Regions from separate parts of the Brevibacterium marinum genome, predicted to be linked through region 2. Evidence: predicted binding sites of a transcription regulator. Region 2 holds the regulator's gene; each other region holds the start of a gene.
The links. The regulator HrcA, encoded in region 2, represses chaperone genes, less so after heat shock. The targets are predictions, from matches to a motif close to TTNGCACTCGNNNNNNNCGAGTGCNAA.

Region 1 (5,207 bases), 1.5 Mb from region 2:
ACGCGACCACGCCTGCAGGTCACCGTGGGCGGCGGGTTCGGTACCGAGATCGGAAGCAAGTTCCTTGTAGATGTTCGTCAGCGACCGGGGGAGCGGCCGGACATCGGGATCGACGGCGAAGGACAATCCGATCGGATGCCCGGGCGTCGGATAGGGATCCTGGCCGACGATGAGCACCTTCACCTCGGCGAGGGGCTCCGCAAAGGCACGGAACACCTTGTCGCCGCTGGGCAGATAGCTCCGGTCGGCGGCGATCTCCTCGCGGAGGAAATCGCCCATGGCGTGGATGCGATCCTCCTGGTCGGCCAGTGCGGCGGCCCAGTCGTCGGACATGATTTCGGGCAGCGCAGCAGTGGAAGTCATGCCCGCGATTCTACCGCCGGACCTGAGCGGCGAATGTGTGCACACGATGCAGATCAGGTGTGCATCATCGCCTACCGTCCCACCATTCTTTTCGTACCCGGGCAGGAGATATGCTCGGTTGGAGGAGTTCATCGCAGAACTGAGTAGGTGAAAGGATCACAATGTCGCAATTTCCCGAGGCCACGGACTGGAAGATGTTCATCGGCGGAGAATGGGTCGAAGCCGCCGACGGTGACAGGAAAGACGTCATCACCCCCATCGATCGCAACGTCGTGATCGCGACTGTGGCCAATGGCAAGGAAGACGATGCCGATCGCGCCGTCAAGGCCGCTCGGAAGGCCTTCCCCGAATGGGCCGCGCTGCCCTTCAAGGAACGTCAGAAGGCGCTCATCCGGTGTGCCGACGCGCTGGAAGCCGGTGCGGAGGAGCTCGCCCAGCTGACTGCGATCGACACCGGAAACGCCATCCGCACCCAGGCCCGGCCCGAGACCGGCACCCTGGTCGACCTGTTCCGCTACATGGGCGGAGTCGCCGGGGAGGTCAAGGGCAGCACTCTGCCCGCAGGCGACGGACAGCTGCAGTACACGAAGCGCGAGCCGCTGGGCGTCGTCGCGGGAATCCTGCCCTGGAACTCTCCGCTGATGATCGCCGCGTTCAAGACCCCCGCCGCGCTCGCCGCCGGCAACACCATCGTGCTCAAGTGTGCTGAGGATGCACCGCTGACCATCCTCAAGATGGCCGAGCTCATCGCCGACAACCTGCCCGCCGGTGTTCTCAACGTCGTCACGGGTAAGGGCTCGGTCATCGGTGAGGCCCTCAACGTCCACCCGGACGTCGACAAGGTCTCCTTCACCGGTTCGACCAACGTCGGCCGTCACGTCGCCGAGTTGGCGGGCGGTCGTCTCGCGCATTCGTCGATGGAACTCGGCGGCAAGAGCCCCAACATCATCTTCCCAGACTCGAACGACGACGACACCCTCCAGCAGGTGCTGCTCTCGACCCGCTTCGCACGCCAGGGTCAGTCCTGCACGATGGGTTCGCGCCTGTTCCTGCACGAGGACATCTACGATGACTTCCTCGCCAAGCTCGTCGATGCGGTGTCGAAGATGAAGGTCGGAGACCCTCGCAATGAGGACTCCGACATCGGCTGCATCATCAGCAAGAAGCAGTACGACCAGGTGGCCGACTACATCGAGATGGGCAAGGCGATGGACGGCGTCGAGGTCGCCTACGACGGCTCCGATTCCCTCGAGGTCGGCGAACCCGGCTTCTACCACGCACCCGTCATCTTCTCGAGGGCCCGGAACGAATGGCAGACGAGCCAGGAGGAGATCTTCGGGCCCGTGCTCTCCGTGATCCCGTGGAAAGACGTCGACGAGGTCGTCGACATGGCCAACGACAGCGAGTTCGGCCTCGCGGCATTCGTCTTCACGAAGAACGTCGATGCGGCGCTGACGATGGCCAACCGCATCGAATCCGGCTGGGTCCAGGTCAACCAGGGCGGCGGCCAGATGGCGGGCCAGTCCTACGGCGGCATGAAGACCTCGGGCTTCGGCCGCGAGGCATCGCTGGAGGGCATGCTCGAGGGCTTCACCCAGATCAAACAGGTCAACATCCGCATCCGCTGATCGTTCCCGCCCGGCCGACGGTCTCGATCCACTCGGCTGACGGTCCCGACCCACCCTGCTGCGGGTGGCCACACATGTGAGTCACCTGCAGCAGGGTGGGTCGTCCTGTTCGCCCGCCGACAGGCTGCCCAGGGCCTACCCCGGGCCGTCCCGTGGACCGCGGTCCACCCCTTAGCGGAGGGGGTGAAGGATGTGGTGCACCTCGCACGGCGCGCCGCGAATTTCGGTCCCGTCGTCCGGGAGATAAGATGGAAACAACGATTCATCTCGAAGGAGCACACCGTCTATGCCGCAGAACCAAGAGGCCCCCGAACTGAGTGAGCTCGAGGAGTCCGTTCTGGAGTTCGAACGGCGGTGGTGGAAATACGGTGGAGCAAAGGACCACGCGATCCGGGAGCGATTCGACATGTCGGCGACCAGCTACTTCCAGATCCTCAATTCCCTGCTCGACAACCCTGCCGCACTGGCCAGTGACCCCATGCTGGTCAAACGCCTGCGTCGCATCCGCACCACGCGGCAGAGTGAGCGGGCACAAGCCCGCGTCTCGAGGTAGACATGACTGACGAATTCGACGAGATCGAAACCGGACGACGCAGCGGGGCCCACCGACAGGAGTCCGCGGCTCAGTCGAACGTCGGCGCCATCGCGCTGGTCATCATCCTCGCACTCGTCGCCGTGCTGCTCGTGGTCGCCGCGATCAACATCATCACGTCGTCGATGAAGAACCCGGAGTCAGACGTCGCCGAACCCGGCTCCGAGAAAACCGCCTCGGCGAGCCCCTCGCCCAGTGAGAGCGAAGTCAGCGTCGCGGATTCCTCGCTCGACGTCGACGTCCTCAACGGTTCGGGCGTCTCCGGAGTCGCCCAGGAGTTCTCCGAGGCGGTGGAGAAGAAGGGGTGGAGCGTCGGCGAGGTCGGCAATTACTCGACCGGACTGAGCGACTCGACCGTCTTCTACAAGGATGAGTCGGATGCCTCACAGGCAGAGATGGTGGCCGAAGCCCTCGGCGTCGACGCCACCGAGGCGTCGACGGACTTCGACGCCGACATCACCGTCGTCATCTGCTCGGACATCGCAGAGCGCGGGCCCGAGCCCAGCGATGGCGGATCGGGCGAGAACTGACCCGACCGGCGTTGCGAGCGATCCTCCGTGCACCCGCGGCTCCGATCGGACGGTGCTGCCGACATGGGACCGGTGCGGATGCGAACTCGTCCGAACAGCCAAGATAACGAATTGGTAACAGTGTTGAGCGCTCGAGGGACCAGTCCGGTGCTGGGGTAGAGTTGCATCAGCTAGGCAAGCACTGTCCTTGTGTTCTATTCGTGCTTCACCGAGATCATTCTCTAGAGGTCAATGAGAGAAATCGCGGGGTCGGTTGGGTTTTACTAGCTTCCGCTGTCTGCAGTGCGGCCGGATCGGCCGCAATCGGATGGTGGAATGTCAATGACACTGCACTGTATGGAGAAGTAATGGCACAAGGTACCGTCAAATGGTTCAACGCCGAAAAGGGCTACGGATTCATCACCCTGGAAGGCAACAACCAGGACGTGTTCGTTCACTGGAGCGCTATCCAGATGGACGGCTACCGCTCTCTCGAAGAGGGCCAGCAGGTTGAGTTCGAAGTGGGAGAAGGACAAAAGGGTCCTCAGGCGGAGTCCGTCACCCTCCTCTGAGGCTCACTGAAGCAAAGTCTTGAGATCCGCTTCGGCGGGAAACGGGTCGCGTGCCCGTCTCCTCCGAGCTGGGAAAGCGCCAGGCAGGCAACTGCTTGGCGCTTTTCAGTGCCCGGACCGGACGCGTCCGAGCGAGTTTTCCGGACCAGACGTATCCGAGCGAGACCGGGGGCGGGGCTGCGGCCCGCAGTCCGGACCCGCGGCCCGACCTCGCCGCGCCCGGGTGCCCGGCAGTTTCGCGCTGGGCCGAACCTGCGCCGATGCAGGGATCGGCCACGATCGTGAGTCTCGGAGAGTCGACAATATTTGCACTCGCATGGGGAGAGTGCTAAATCTAGTACTGGTGAAAACCTTGGGTTTCTCATCAATCGCCTCGAGAGCGTGGTTCATGTGTGGAATGGAACATGCGGACACACTCTCTGCCGTCGCGGGCGTTGGCGATTGCTCTGGAAGCCCACTCCACTCCATCAGGGAGGATCTAAGCCACTATGGCAAAGATGATTGCATTCGACGAAGAAGCTCGTCGGGGACTCGAAGCTGGCCTCAACCAGCTTGCGGAAGCGGTCAAGGTAACCCTTGGGCCCCGCGGTCGCAATGTCGTGCTCGAAAAGCAGTGGGGCGCACCCACCATCACCAACGATGGTGTCTCCATTGCCAAGGAGATCGAACTCGAGGATCCCTACGAGAAGATCGGCGCCGAGCTCGTCAAGGAAGTCGCCAAGAAGACTGACGACGTCGCAGGCGACGGCACCACCACCGCCACCGTTCTGGCTCAGGCAATCGTTCGCGAGGGCCTGCGCAACGTGGCGGCCGGTGCTGATCCGCTCGGCCTCAAGCGCGGCATCGAGAAGGCTGTCGAAGCCGTGACCGGTGTTCTGCTCGAGAACGCCATCGACATCGAAACCAAGGAACAGATCGCCGCTACAGCCGGTATCTCCGCCGGAGACCCTGCCATCGGCGAACTGATCGCCGAGGCCATCGACAAGGTCGGCAAGGAAGGCGTCGTCACCGTCGAGGAGTCCAACACATTCGGACTCGAGCTCGAGCTGACCGAGGGTATGCGCTTCGACAAGGGCTACATCTCCGGTTACTTCGTGACCGACACGGATCGCCAGGAAGCTGTCCTTGAGGATCCCTACATCCTCATCGTCAACTCCAAGATCTCGAACGTGAAGGATCTGCTGCCCGTCCTGGAGCAGGTGCAGCAGTCGAACAAGCCGCTGTTCATCATCGCCGAAGACGTCGAGGGCGAAGCCCTTGCCGTCCTGGTGCTGAACAAGATCCGCGGCACCTTCAAGTCCGTGGCCGTCAAGGCTCCCGGCTTCGGAGACCGCCGTAAGGCTCAGCTGGCCGACATCGCCATCCTGACCGGTGGTCAGGTCGTGTCCGAGGAAGTCGGGCTCAAGCTCGACAGTGTGTCGACCGAAATGCTGGGCACCGCCCGCAAGGTCGTCATCACCAAGGACGAGACCACCATCGTCGAGGGTGCCGGAGACGCAGAGGAGATCGCAGGTCGGGTCGCACAGATCCGTGCCGAGATCGA
Region 2 (5,207 bases):
CCTCGCCGACAAATACGAGATCGCCGATACCGCCATGGAAGCGGCCGGTCTGCACTGGTACGAGGTGAGTAACTGGTCGACCTCGGTCGAAACCCGCTGCGATCACAACATGGCCTACTGGCTGGACGCCGACTGGTGGGGCTTCGGCCCCGGTGCCCACTCCCACATCGGGGGAGTGAGGTTCTGGAACGCCAAGCACCCCCGCGCCTGGTCGGAGCGCCTGCTCGCCGGTGATTCCCCGACCATCGGACGCGAGGTGCTGGACGAGACGACCCAGGAGATCGAGAGGATCATGCTTGCGGCGCGGATCGATTCGGAGCTGCCGCTCGATTCGCTGGCCCCGGGCAGCGAATCGGCGATCAGAGGGTTCGTCAAGCAGGGGCTCCTCGACGGGGACGCCGTCGACGAAGGTCGGTTCGAGCCCACTCTGCAGGGTCGCCTGCTGGCCGACTACATGGTCCGCATCCTCACCGACTACGTGGCCTGAGCCGAGACTCCGTGCACTGGGCCGAGATTGAGTGCGCTGAACCGAGATAGAGTGCACTGAGCCGAACGCAGAGAAGCCGCTGTCATCGAATGCGATGACAGCGGCTTCTCCGTGGTGGCGTTCGACCTGATTATCTGCGAAGTTCGATCACTTCACGAAGTCGAACACGAGGGGGAAGGTGTAGCCCTCACCCTTGTTCGCTGCGACAGCGGCGATGATGTAGAGCACCGTGTAGACCAGCGGTACGCAGAACGCGAGGAAGTAGACGAAGAAGCCGAGGCCGAAGGTGACAACGGCCAGGACGATGCCGATCACCATGAACACGATGACGGCCGCGAAGGTGGCGATGCAGTTCGTGATCATCGCATTGAGGCCCTGTCGGCTGTGCTCTCGGACGAAGGGCGACTCGTCCTTCTTCACGAGGAACATGATGATCGGCAGGAACCACACGAAGATGGTTCCGATGTGCGTCCACAGCGCCGTCGTCCTCTCGGACTCGCTGGCCTGCCAGAACTGTCCGGAACCCGGCCCGAAGGCACTGTCCGGCAGGGCCTGAGAATGGAACATCGCCGGATTCCACCCCTGCGGAGCTCCGTAGCCATAGGAATGGGGGCCCGCGTACTGCTGCTGGGATCCGTAGCCCGGCTGATAGACGTTGCCCGGAGGCTGCTGTGAACCATACCCCTGCTGCCCATACTGCTGCGAACCATAGCCCGGCTGCTGGCCGTACTGCTGCGATCCGTAGTTCTGCTGGCTGTACGGCTGCTGGCTGTACGGCTGCTGGGGCCCGGAGGCCTGGGAGTAGTTCGGCGGCATCGGCCGAGACTGGTTGGAGCCGTAGGCCGGCTGCTGGGGGTTGTCAGACATGCGGATCCTTTCAGAGCTTCTGGCCATTCACACTATCGGAAATGCCGGTGCGCCGAACTGGGGAAATCCCCCAAGGCTGTACCAGATCGATCACATCCTCTGACCCGCACTGTGGATCTCCGAGTCGGCGGCCCGATTCGGCCGGGTCCGATTCGGCCGGGTCCGGTTCAGCCGACGGTGACGAAGTCGATGAGCTCTTCGACTCGACCCGAGAGCGTGGGTTCGACGTCGGCGATGGTGCTGACCTTGCCCAGTATGCGCACCCAGCCTCGTGCGACGTCCCTGTGATCGGCGTGCGGCCAGCCGATGCGAGCCAAGATGCCGGTCTTCCAGTCCTCTCCGCGGGGGACGTTCGGCCACTGTCTGATGCCGACGACATGGGGTTTGACCGCCTGCCAGATGTCGACATAGGGGTGACCGATGATGTGGACGACGTCGCGGTAGCGAGGATCGGCGCGCACCGCCTCTGCGATCTTGGACTCCTTGGTCCCCGATACGAGGTGGTCGGCGAGCACCCCCACACGGTGGTCCTTGTCCGGACCGAACGCGGCGAGCTTGTCAGCGACGTCATCCAGACCTCCCAGGGGCTCGACGACGACGCCTTCGATCCGCAGATCGTCGCCCCAGATCTTCTCGACCAGCTCCGCATCATGTTTGCCCTCGACCCAGATGCGAGACCCGCGGGCCACCCGTGCCCGCGCCCCCGCGACCGCGCGTGAGCCAGAAGCGGTACGACCGGGAGCGGACTTCTTCTTCGCCGGCAGCCTGAGATCGACCGGCTTCCCCTCGAGGAGGAAGCCGGGGCCGAGGGGGAACGCACGGACCTTTCCCACACGGTCCTCGAGGTTGACGACGATCCCCGCAGTGGTCTTCTCGGCACCGACGACGGCTCCGACGTAACCGCTCATGGCGTCCTCGAGGACCATTCCCAGCCCCAGCTCGACGGGCGTGGACTTCTTGGGGCGGTGCGAGGACGGGGAGGACCCTGACAGCACATCGGCCCCGTAGCGATCAAAGGTATTCACGGACAACCACCCTAATCAAGGATGCGCGGTCTCGGGCGCAGACCCGCTGGAGAGGGGCCGAAAGTGAAATCAGACTGCAAGAGGCGTAGAATTGGCACTCAAAGGATACGAGTGCCAAATGCAGGTGCCGAACGTGAAGGAGGGGACGAATGAGCGACAGCAGGCGAGCGCAGGTTCTGCGTGCGATCGTCGAAGACTTCGTCGCCACCAACGAGCCTGTCGGATCGAAGGCCATCGTCCAGCGCCATACCCTCGGCGTCTCTCCGGCCACGATCCGCAATGACATGGCCCACCTGGAGCAGGAGGGCTACATCGCGCAGCCGCACACCTCGGCCGGTCGCATTCCCACCGATCTCGGGTACCGTATGTTCGTCGATCGCATCGACGACTTCAAGCCGCTCACGCACGCCGAACGCCGTGCGATCTTCCAGCTCGTCGACGGCAACGGCGACCTCGACGACATGCTCGACCGCACCGTGCGAGTGCTCTCGGGTCTGACTCATCAGGTCGCTCTGATCCAGTATCCGACCGTGTCTCAAGCCACGATCAAGCACGTCGAGATCGTCGGCCTGGGACCCAGCCGGATCCTTGTCGTCCTCATCACCGACGCCGGCCAGGTCGAACAGAAGATCGTGACCACGACCGGTCCCACCGACGACGAGCTGATGCGGGCGATCCGCGATGAGATCAACACGGAATTCGCCGGTTCGAAGCTGTCGCGAGTCATGGCCACGATCACCCCGACCAGCGCGGGGGATGTCGCGGACGGAGCTCAGCCCGAGGCCGCGGCAGGAGCCGGCCCCGTCGGAGCCGACGCGGCCGCGGTGCTGACGCAGATCCGTTCGGCCGTAACAGATCTCGTCATCGCCACCCGCGAGGAGCGCATCATCATGGCGGGCACGGCCAACCTGGCTCGCTCCGGCCGGGAGTTCGGTGAGAAGATGGCACCGATCCTCGAAGCGTTCGAAGAGCAGGTGGTTCTGCTCAAGCTCTTGACGTCGATGGCGGAGGATCAGGAGGAGATCAGCGTGCGGATCGGTCGTGAGAATACTCACGAGTCATTCAGCTCGACATCTCTCGTGGCCGCCGAATATGGTCATGAGGCGGGATCCTCCGCGCGATTGGCCGTGCTCGGGCCGACCCGGATGGACTATCCGACGACGATCTCAGCTGTGCGGGCCGTGGCGAAGTACGTCTCCTCCGTCCTCGACCAGGGGTAGAGGCCGAAATGACAGCAATGAGCAGACACGGCAGACTGCCCGACACGCACCAGCACGACAACGTGAACAATGCACACCACCAGGGAGAGAGAAGTTTCTGTGGCCGATCACTATGAAACACTCGGAGTGTCCAAGGACGCTTCGGCGGCTGAAATCAAATCGTCGTACCGAAAGCTGGCACGGAAGTATCACCCCGATGTGAACCCCGGGCACGAGGACGAATTCAAAGCCATTTCCCTGGCCTACGACGTCCTCGCCGACTCGGAGAAGCGCCGGAACTACGATATGGGCGGCGGCGAGAACGGACAGGGCTTCCCCGCCGGCGGTGGCGGCTTCGGCGGCTTCGGCGACATCTTCGAGACCTTCTTCGGTGGAGGAGGCGGTTCCGCCGGTGGCCCGATGCCGCGTACCCAGCGAGGCAAGGACGCCCTCGTCGGTGTCAACATCGATCTCGAGACCGCAGCCTTCGGCGGCAACATCGACCTCGATGTCACCACTGCCGTCGTCTGCGACACATGCTCGGGTGAGGGCACTCAGAAGGGCACCTCCATCGAGACCTGCTCCCTGTGCCACGGCGCCGGCAGCGTCCAGCGCATGACCCGGACGCTCCTGGGCCAGATGGTGACCAACCAGACGTGCAACTCCTGTCACGGCTTCGGCACCGTCATCCCCAACCCCTGTCTCAACTGCCAGGGAGACGGGCGCGTGCGCAAACAGCGGACCATGAAGATCCGCATCCCCGCCGGCGTCTCCGACGGGACCCGCATCCAGCTCTCCGCGCAGGGGGAGGTCGGCCCCGGCGGCGGACCTGCCGGCGATCTCTTCGTCGAGGTCATGGTCGCCCGTCACGAGGTCTTCCAGCGCGACGGCGACAACCTGCGAGCCTCCGTGTCCGTGCCGATGACCGCGGCCGCTCTGGGTGCGTCGATCCCGTTCGACACCTTCGACGGTTCCCAGGAGCTCTCGATCGAGCCCGGAACCCAGTCGGGCACCGTCGTCAAGCTCCCCGGGCTCGGCGCCACCAGACTGCGCTCCGAGACCCGCGGCGACCTGCTCATCACGGTCGACGTGATGACCCCCGACAAACTCGACGACGAGCAGATGGACCTGCTGTCACAGTTGGCGAAGCTGCGCGATGAGGAGACCCCTCGCGCTCAGATCACCACCCAGAACCGCGGAATGTTCTCCCGCATGCGTGAGAAGTTCGCCGGTCGGTGACCCTCCCCGTCTTCTTCTCGTCCCGGGCCGCCGATGCGGTCGTCTCTCAGGTGCTGACCTTCGGTGAGGACGTGGCCGGGCACGCGGTGAGAGTTCGCAGACTCGGCCCCGGGGACGTGCTCGAAGTCGTCGACGGATCCGGCACCCGTGTGTGCGGGACGGTGTCGAGAGCCTCGGCGGACGAACTGGACCTCGACGTCGCCTCGGTGACGCGGACGGATGAGGAGCTGCCTCATCTGGTGCTGGTGCAGGCCCTGGCGAAGGGCGACCGCGACCTGCAGGCGATCGAGGCCGCCACGGAGATCGGGGTCGACGAGGTGATTCCTTGGGCCGCCGAACGCTCGATCGCCGACTGGCCCGCGAAGAAGCGCGACAAGCTCGCCGCCAAAT
Region 3 (5,207 bases), 1.1 Mb from region 2:
GCAGAGGTGGAAGGATCCAGGGGTTGCCGACGATGATGCCCGTGAATGTCAGTGCCGCACCGAGCGCGACGAGCGGCACGCCCACGGCACTCACCGTGTGCCCGCTGGCGCCGACGACGCCGCTGATGAGAAGGGTGATGCCCATGGACAGCAGGATGAGTGCTCCCGACAACGCACCCATCGATGAGCGTACGTCCTCGGGTCGGCGCTCGATGGCCTGAGAGGTGGCCTCGATCGGCGAGATGCCGGTGATGCGGCGAGCCCCCAGGTACGCGGAGAGCCAGGTCACGACGATGGTCGCGGCTGCCGGCAGGAACATCATGGGACTCAGCAGCTCGGGTTCCTCGGTGATCCGCGCGCCGAGGTAGGCCGATGTCGCCAGCGCGAGTGCGGAGGAGACGAGGAACGCGACGATGACGCTGGGGATCGAGACGAGCAGTCCCTCCACCGAGGCGGCTCGACGCAGCCGTGCGGAGGAAGCGCCGATGAGCCGCAGCAGCGCCAGCTGACGGCTGCGCCCGGCGATGATGATGGAGAACGTATTGGCGATGACGATGCTCGAGACGAACAGTGCGATGACGAAGAAGACCAGCCCGACTGTTGTGAGCAGACCCTGAGCCGTGTCCGACTCGGAGACGATCTTCGCCGAGGACATCCAGGCGGTGAGGATCTCGATGCCCTGCATGATCACGGTGCCGAAGAGTGCGGCGATGAAGACGACGAGCAGGCTGGGGGCGAACTGGCGTGGGTTGGCCCGGATCTCCCGCATCGGGTTCATCGGCGCCCTCCGTCCGAGGCATACTGCGAGACTTCGGGGGCGTACTGCGAAGTCTCTGAGCTCGCGTTCTCGGCCGCCTCGGCCTGCGCGTCGAGATCGAGCATCGTCTGGGCTATCACCTCGGCGCTGATCGTGTCATTGAGCTCGGAGACGGGAGTGCCGTCGGCGATGAACACGACACGGTCGGCGTGGGCGGCCACGATCGGATCGTGGGTGACGAGCACGATCGACTGGCCGAGCTCGCGGACGGCTTCGGACATGATGGCCATGACCTCACGCCCGGACCGGCCGTCGAGGTTGCCGGTCGGTTCGTCGGCGAAGAGGATGTCCGGTCGGGTTGCCAGGGCACGGGCGATGGCCGTGCGCTGCTGCTGTCCGCCCGAGATCTCACCGGGTCGATGCTTCAGCCGTTCGTCGAGGCCGAGCCGTTTGATGATGCTGGTGATCCAGGCGCGCTCGTTCGCATCGGGCTTGCGGTCGTCCAGTTCGAAGGGCAGCAGGATGTTCTCCCTGACCGTGAGGGTCGGCATCAGGTTGAAGGCTTGGAACACGAAACCGATCCGCCGCCGACGCAGGGCGGTGAGCTCGTCCTCGTGCAGAGCGGTGATCTCCCGTTCGCCGATGTGCACCGTGCCCGAGCTCGGCCGGTCGAGTCCGGCGAGGACGTGCATGAGCGTGGATTTGCCCGAGCCCGAGGATCCCATCACGGCCGTCAGACGGGCGGGAGCGATATCGAGTGAGACCTGGTTGAGAGCGACCAGCGCCGCACCATCGGGATCGAAGATCTTCGAGACATTTCGAAGTGAAGCGATGGGCATCGGTGAGGCGGTCGTCATGGTGTCCCTACATTGTCGTGTCACACTGTCCCATCCAGACTAGCGACCATCGGCGGCAAGAAACATGGGATCTGACTGGCCAGTAGGTGTGAGCCGCCTCCACAAATCGCCGGGAAGCTCAGGCGGGTCAATACACGCGGAGTTGCTCGGACGGGTGAATATACGCAGGGATGCTCAGGCGGGTCAATACACGCAGGGATGGGTGAATACTGGTGTGGCCCGGAACAGAGTGTTCCGGGCCACACGGGTATCAGTTCAACGCAGTCAATGCGCGCCGATGCGAATCAGATGGGGACTCAGTCCTCGTCCTCTTCTTCCTGCTTCTCGACGACCAGGGTCTCAGTGGTGAGAACCAGAGCGGCGATCGAAGCGGCATTGCGCAGTGCCGAGCGGGTGACCTTGACCGGGTCGATGATTCCGGCGGCGATGAGGTCGCCGTAGGAGTCGGTGGCGGCGTTGTATCCCTGGCCGGAGGTGAGGTCCTCGACCTTGGACACGACGACGTAGCCGTCCTGGCCGGCGTTCTCAGCGATCCAGCGCAGCGGCTGGACGACTCCGCGCTTGACGATGTCAGCACCGGTGGCCGCATCGCCGGTCAGGCTCTGGTCGTCTCCGGCCAGAACCTTGGCGGCGTGGATCAGTTCGGATCCGCCGCCGGCGACGACGCCCTCTTCGATGGCAGCACGGGTAGCCGACACCGCGTCTTCGACACGGTGCTTGCGTTCCTTGAGCTCCACCTCGGTGGCGGCGCCGACCTTGATGACTGCGACACCGCCGGAGAGCTTGGCCAAGCGCTCCTGCAGCTTCTCGCGGTCCCAATCGGAGTCGGTGTTGTCGACTTCGCTGCGGATCTGGGCGACCCGACCATTGACGTCCTCATCGGAGCCGGCACCATCGATGATGGTGGTGTTGTCCTTGGTGACGGTGATGGTCCGGGCATTGCCGAGATCCTCGAGGGTGACCTGGTCGAGCTTCATGCCGATATCGGGCGTGACGACCTGGCCGCCGGTGAGGACGGCGAGGTCCTCGAGGATCGCCTTGCGGCGGTCACCGAATCCGGGAGCCTTGACGGCGGCGACATTGATGATTCCGCGCAGCTTGTTGACGACCAGCGTCGACAGCGCTTCACCCTCGATGTCCTCGGCCACGATGAACAGCGGCTTTCCGGCCTGCTGCACCTTCTCCAGCACAGGGAGGAGCTCCTGGATGTTGGAGATCTTGCCCTGGTTGATGAGGATGAGCGCGTCGGAGAGCACTGCTTCCTGGCGGTCGGCATCGGTCACGAAGTGCGGCGAGAGGTAACCCTTGTCGAACTGCATTCCCTCGGTGATCTCGAGTTCGACAGCAGCGGCCTGGGACTCGTCGATCGTGATGACGCCGTCCTTGCCCACCTTGTCGAAGGCATCGGCGATGAGTGCGCCGATCTCTTCGGACTGAGCGGACAGACCGGCGACGTGCGCGATCTCCGAGGAGTCGGCGACATCGCGGGCGATGGTTCCGAGCTCGGTGGAGACAGCCTCGACGGCGGATTCGATTCCACGCTTGAGAGCACCTGGTGCGGCGCCGGCGGCGACGTTGCGCAGTCCTTCGTTGACGAAGGCCTGGGCCAGGACCGTCGCGGTGGTGGTTCCGTCACCGGCGATGTCATTGGTCTTGGTGGCAACTTCCTTGGCCAGCTGAACGCCGAGGTTCTCATAGGCATCGTCGACCTCGACCTCACGAGCGATGGTCACGCCATCGTTGGTGATCGTGGGAGCGCCCCACTTCTTGTCGAGCACGACATTGCGGCCCTTGGGTCCCAGGGTCACCTTGACGGTGTCCGCGAGGATGTTCACACCCTTTTCGAGTGCACGACGGGCCTCGTCGTTGAATTCCAGATTCTTAGGCATTCGTCCTCCTGTCTGTGAAGTAGTCGGTCAGGGGATTCAGCCGATGACGGCGAGCACGTCACGAGCCGCGAGGACGAGGAACTCTTCGCCCGCGTACTTGACTTCGGTGCCGCCGAACTTGGAGTAGATGACCTTGTCGCCGACGGCAACGTCAACAGGAACGCGGTTTCCGTTGTCGGCAACGCGGCCTGGGCCCACTGCGACTACTTCGCCTTCCTGAGGCTTTTCCTTGGCGGTTTCGGGAATGACCAGACCACTGGCGGTAGTCTGTTCTGCTTCGACCTGACGGATGACAATCCGATCTTCGAGTGGCTTGATGGAGACCGACATATCGGGCCCTCTCCCTTCGCTGGGTTCAATTCTTGATTGAGTTCAGACTCTTGATTGAGTCAGACGGCGGCGTGTGCCATGATCCTCTCGTCGTCGCGGGTGCCGAGTGGATCGACCGTCTCGTAAAACTGGCACTCAATGAGTGCCAGTGCTAATTCGACTTTAGAACGCTCTTAGCACTCGGTCAACTTGAGTGCCAAGGAATGTCCACGCTCTGGGCGAAACCTCAGGAAAGGCGTCGTTAAGCCTGCTCATTGACCGCTCGCATGCCGCGGCGAGTCTCGCACATCCGGGCTCTCACTCCCCTGCTCCCACCAGAGCAGGTATCTTCACCAACGCAGCCGTCCTCACCAGAGCAGCTGTCCTCACCCGCGCAGCTGTCCCCATCAACGCAGCCGCCCTCCCCAGAGCAGCACACGGTGAGCACCCGCGATGAATACACCGAGGCCCCGGGAGTTCTCCTCCCGGGGCCCCACTGTGCGTCGAGCGTGCGCCTCAAGCGCTTCAGCTCACTCGGCCGCCTTCAGATCAGCGGTCGCGCTCTGGATCAGGCGCAGGCCCACTGTCCCCAGCCGGCTTCCTTCTGCAGCTTCTTGGCACGATCGAACTGCTCCTGCGGGCTGGCATCCGAGGGGTTGCCGGTGCCGCCCATCTTGTGCCAGGTGTCAGGCAGGAACTGGAAGAGTCCGAAGTGTGTGCCGTTCGAGGCCTTCGGATCGAAGTTCGATTCGCACTCGACGACCGAATACCATTTGGAGCCGGGCCCGCCGAGCATGTCCTTGATCTCCTGGGTGCTCATGTCGCCACTACCGGAGCCGCCGCCGGTGCTCTCGTCACCGTCGTCGGAACCGCCGGTACCGCTGTCGCCGGTGCCGGCGTCCGAACCGCTGTCGGGCTCTTCGGCCGGCTTCTCCTTGGTTCCCTCGATGACGACCTTGGTCTCAGGCTCGGAGAGGACCTTCTCGTCCTTCTTCTCCTTCTTCACCTCGTCGCCGTTGACGGTCTTGATCTTGTACGAGATCTCCTTCTGACCGTCCTTGCCCTTGTCTTCGACCTCGGTCTCACCCTCGTACAGGGAGTCGGACTTCTTCTTCTCGACCTCGGGCTCGATCGCTTCCTTCTCCGTGACGGTCTTGTTCTTCACACGATTCACAGTGAGAACCTGGCCATCGGAGACCTTGGAGCTGAGCGGCACGGACATGAAGTCGTCTTTGTCGAGCTCGATCTTGGTCTCGCCGAGGGCTTCCTTGGCGGTCTCGGCTGCGGCCGAGACCTTGTGGTCTTTGCCGTCGGCAACGATCGTGAGGTTCTTCGCGGTCGTCACATCGATGTCGTTGCCCTTATCCTTGAGCTTCTGACTCGGCTCAGCGTTGA

Region 1: the regulator HrcA is predicted to act here: its motif matches at 3,970-3,996, upstream of groL (chaperonin GroEL).
Region 3: the regulator HrcA is predicted to act here: its motif matches at 4,007-4,033, upstream of groES (co-chaperone GroES).

Annotation. Positions count from the first base shown of each region.
Region 1 covers NZ_JAATJN010000001.1:1,430,487-1,435,693, forward strand. The annotation lists gene BKA07_RS06205 (uracil-DNA glycosylase) at 1-363, opposite strand, end outside; gene BKA07_RS06210 (aldehyde dehydrogenase family protein) at 525-1,991, shown strand; gene BKA07_RS06215 (DUF3263 domain-containing protein) at 2,278-2,544, shown strand; gene BKA07_RS06220 (LytR C-terminal domain-containing protein) at 2,547-3,113, shown strand; gene BKA07_RS06225 (cold-shock protein) at 3,461-3,664, shown strand; gene groL (chaperonin GroEL) at 4,153-5,207, shown strand, end outside.
Region 2 covers NZ_JAATJN010000001.1:2,938,722-2,943,928, reverse strand. The annotation lists gene hemW (radical SAM family heme chaperone HemW) at 1-487, shown strand, start outside; gene BKA07_RS13085 (DUF4870 domain-containing protein) at 635-1,354, opposite strand; gene BKA07_RS13080 (DUF3097 family protein) at 1,522-2,385, opposite strand; gene hrcA (heat-inducible transcriptional repressor HrcA) at 2,529-3,599, shown strand; gene dnaJ (molecular chaperone DnaJ) at 3,699-4,817, shown strand; gene BKA07_RS13065 (16S rRNA (uracil(1498)-N(3))-methyltransferase) at 4,814-5,207, shown strand, end outside.
Region 3 covers NZ_JAATJN010000001.1:1,789,955-1,795,161, reverse strand. The annotation lists gene BKA07_RS07870 (FtsX-like permease family protein) at 1-778, opposite strand, end outside; gene BKA07_RS07865 (ABC transporter ATP-binding protein) at 775-1,614, opposite strand; gene groL (chaperonin GroEL) at 1,911-3,503, opposite strand; gene groES (co-chaperone GroES) at 3,540-3,833, opposite strand; gene BKA07_RS07850 (resuscitation-promoting factor) at 4,381-5,207, opposite strand, start outside.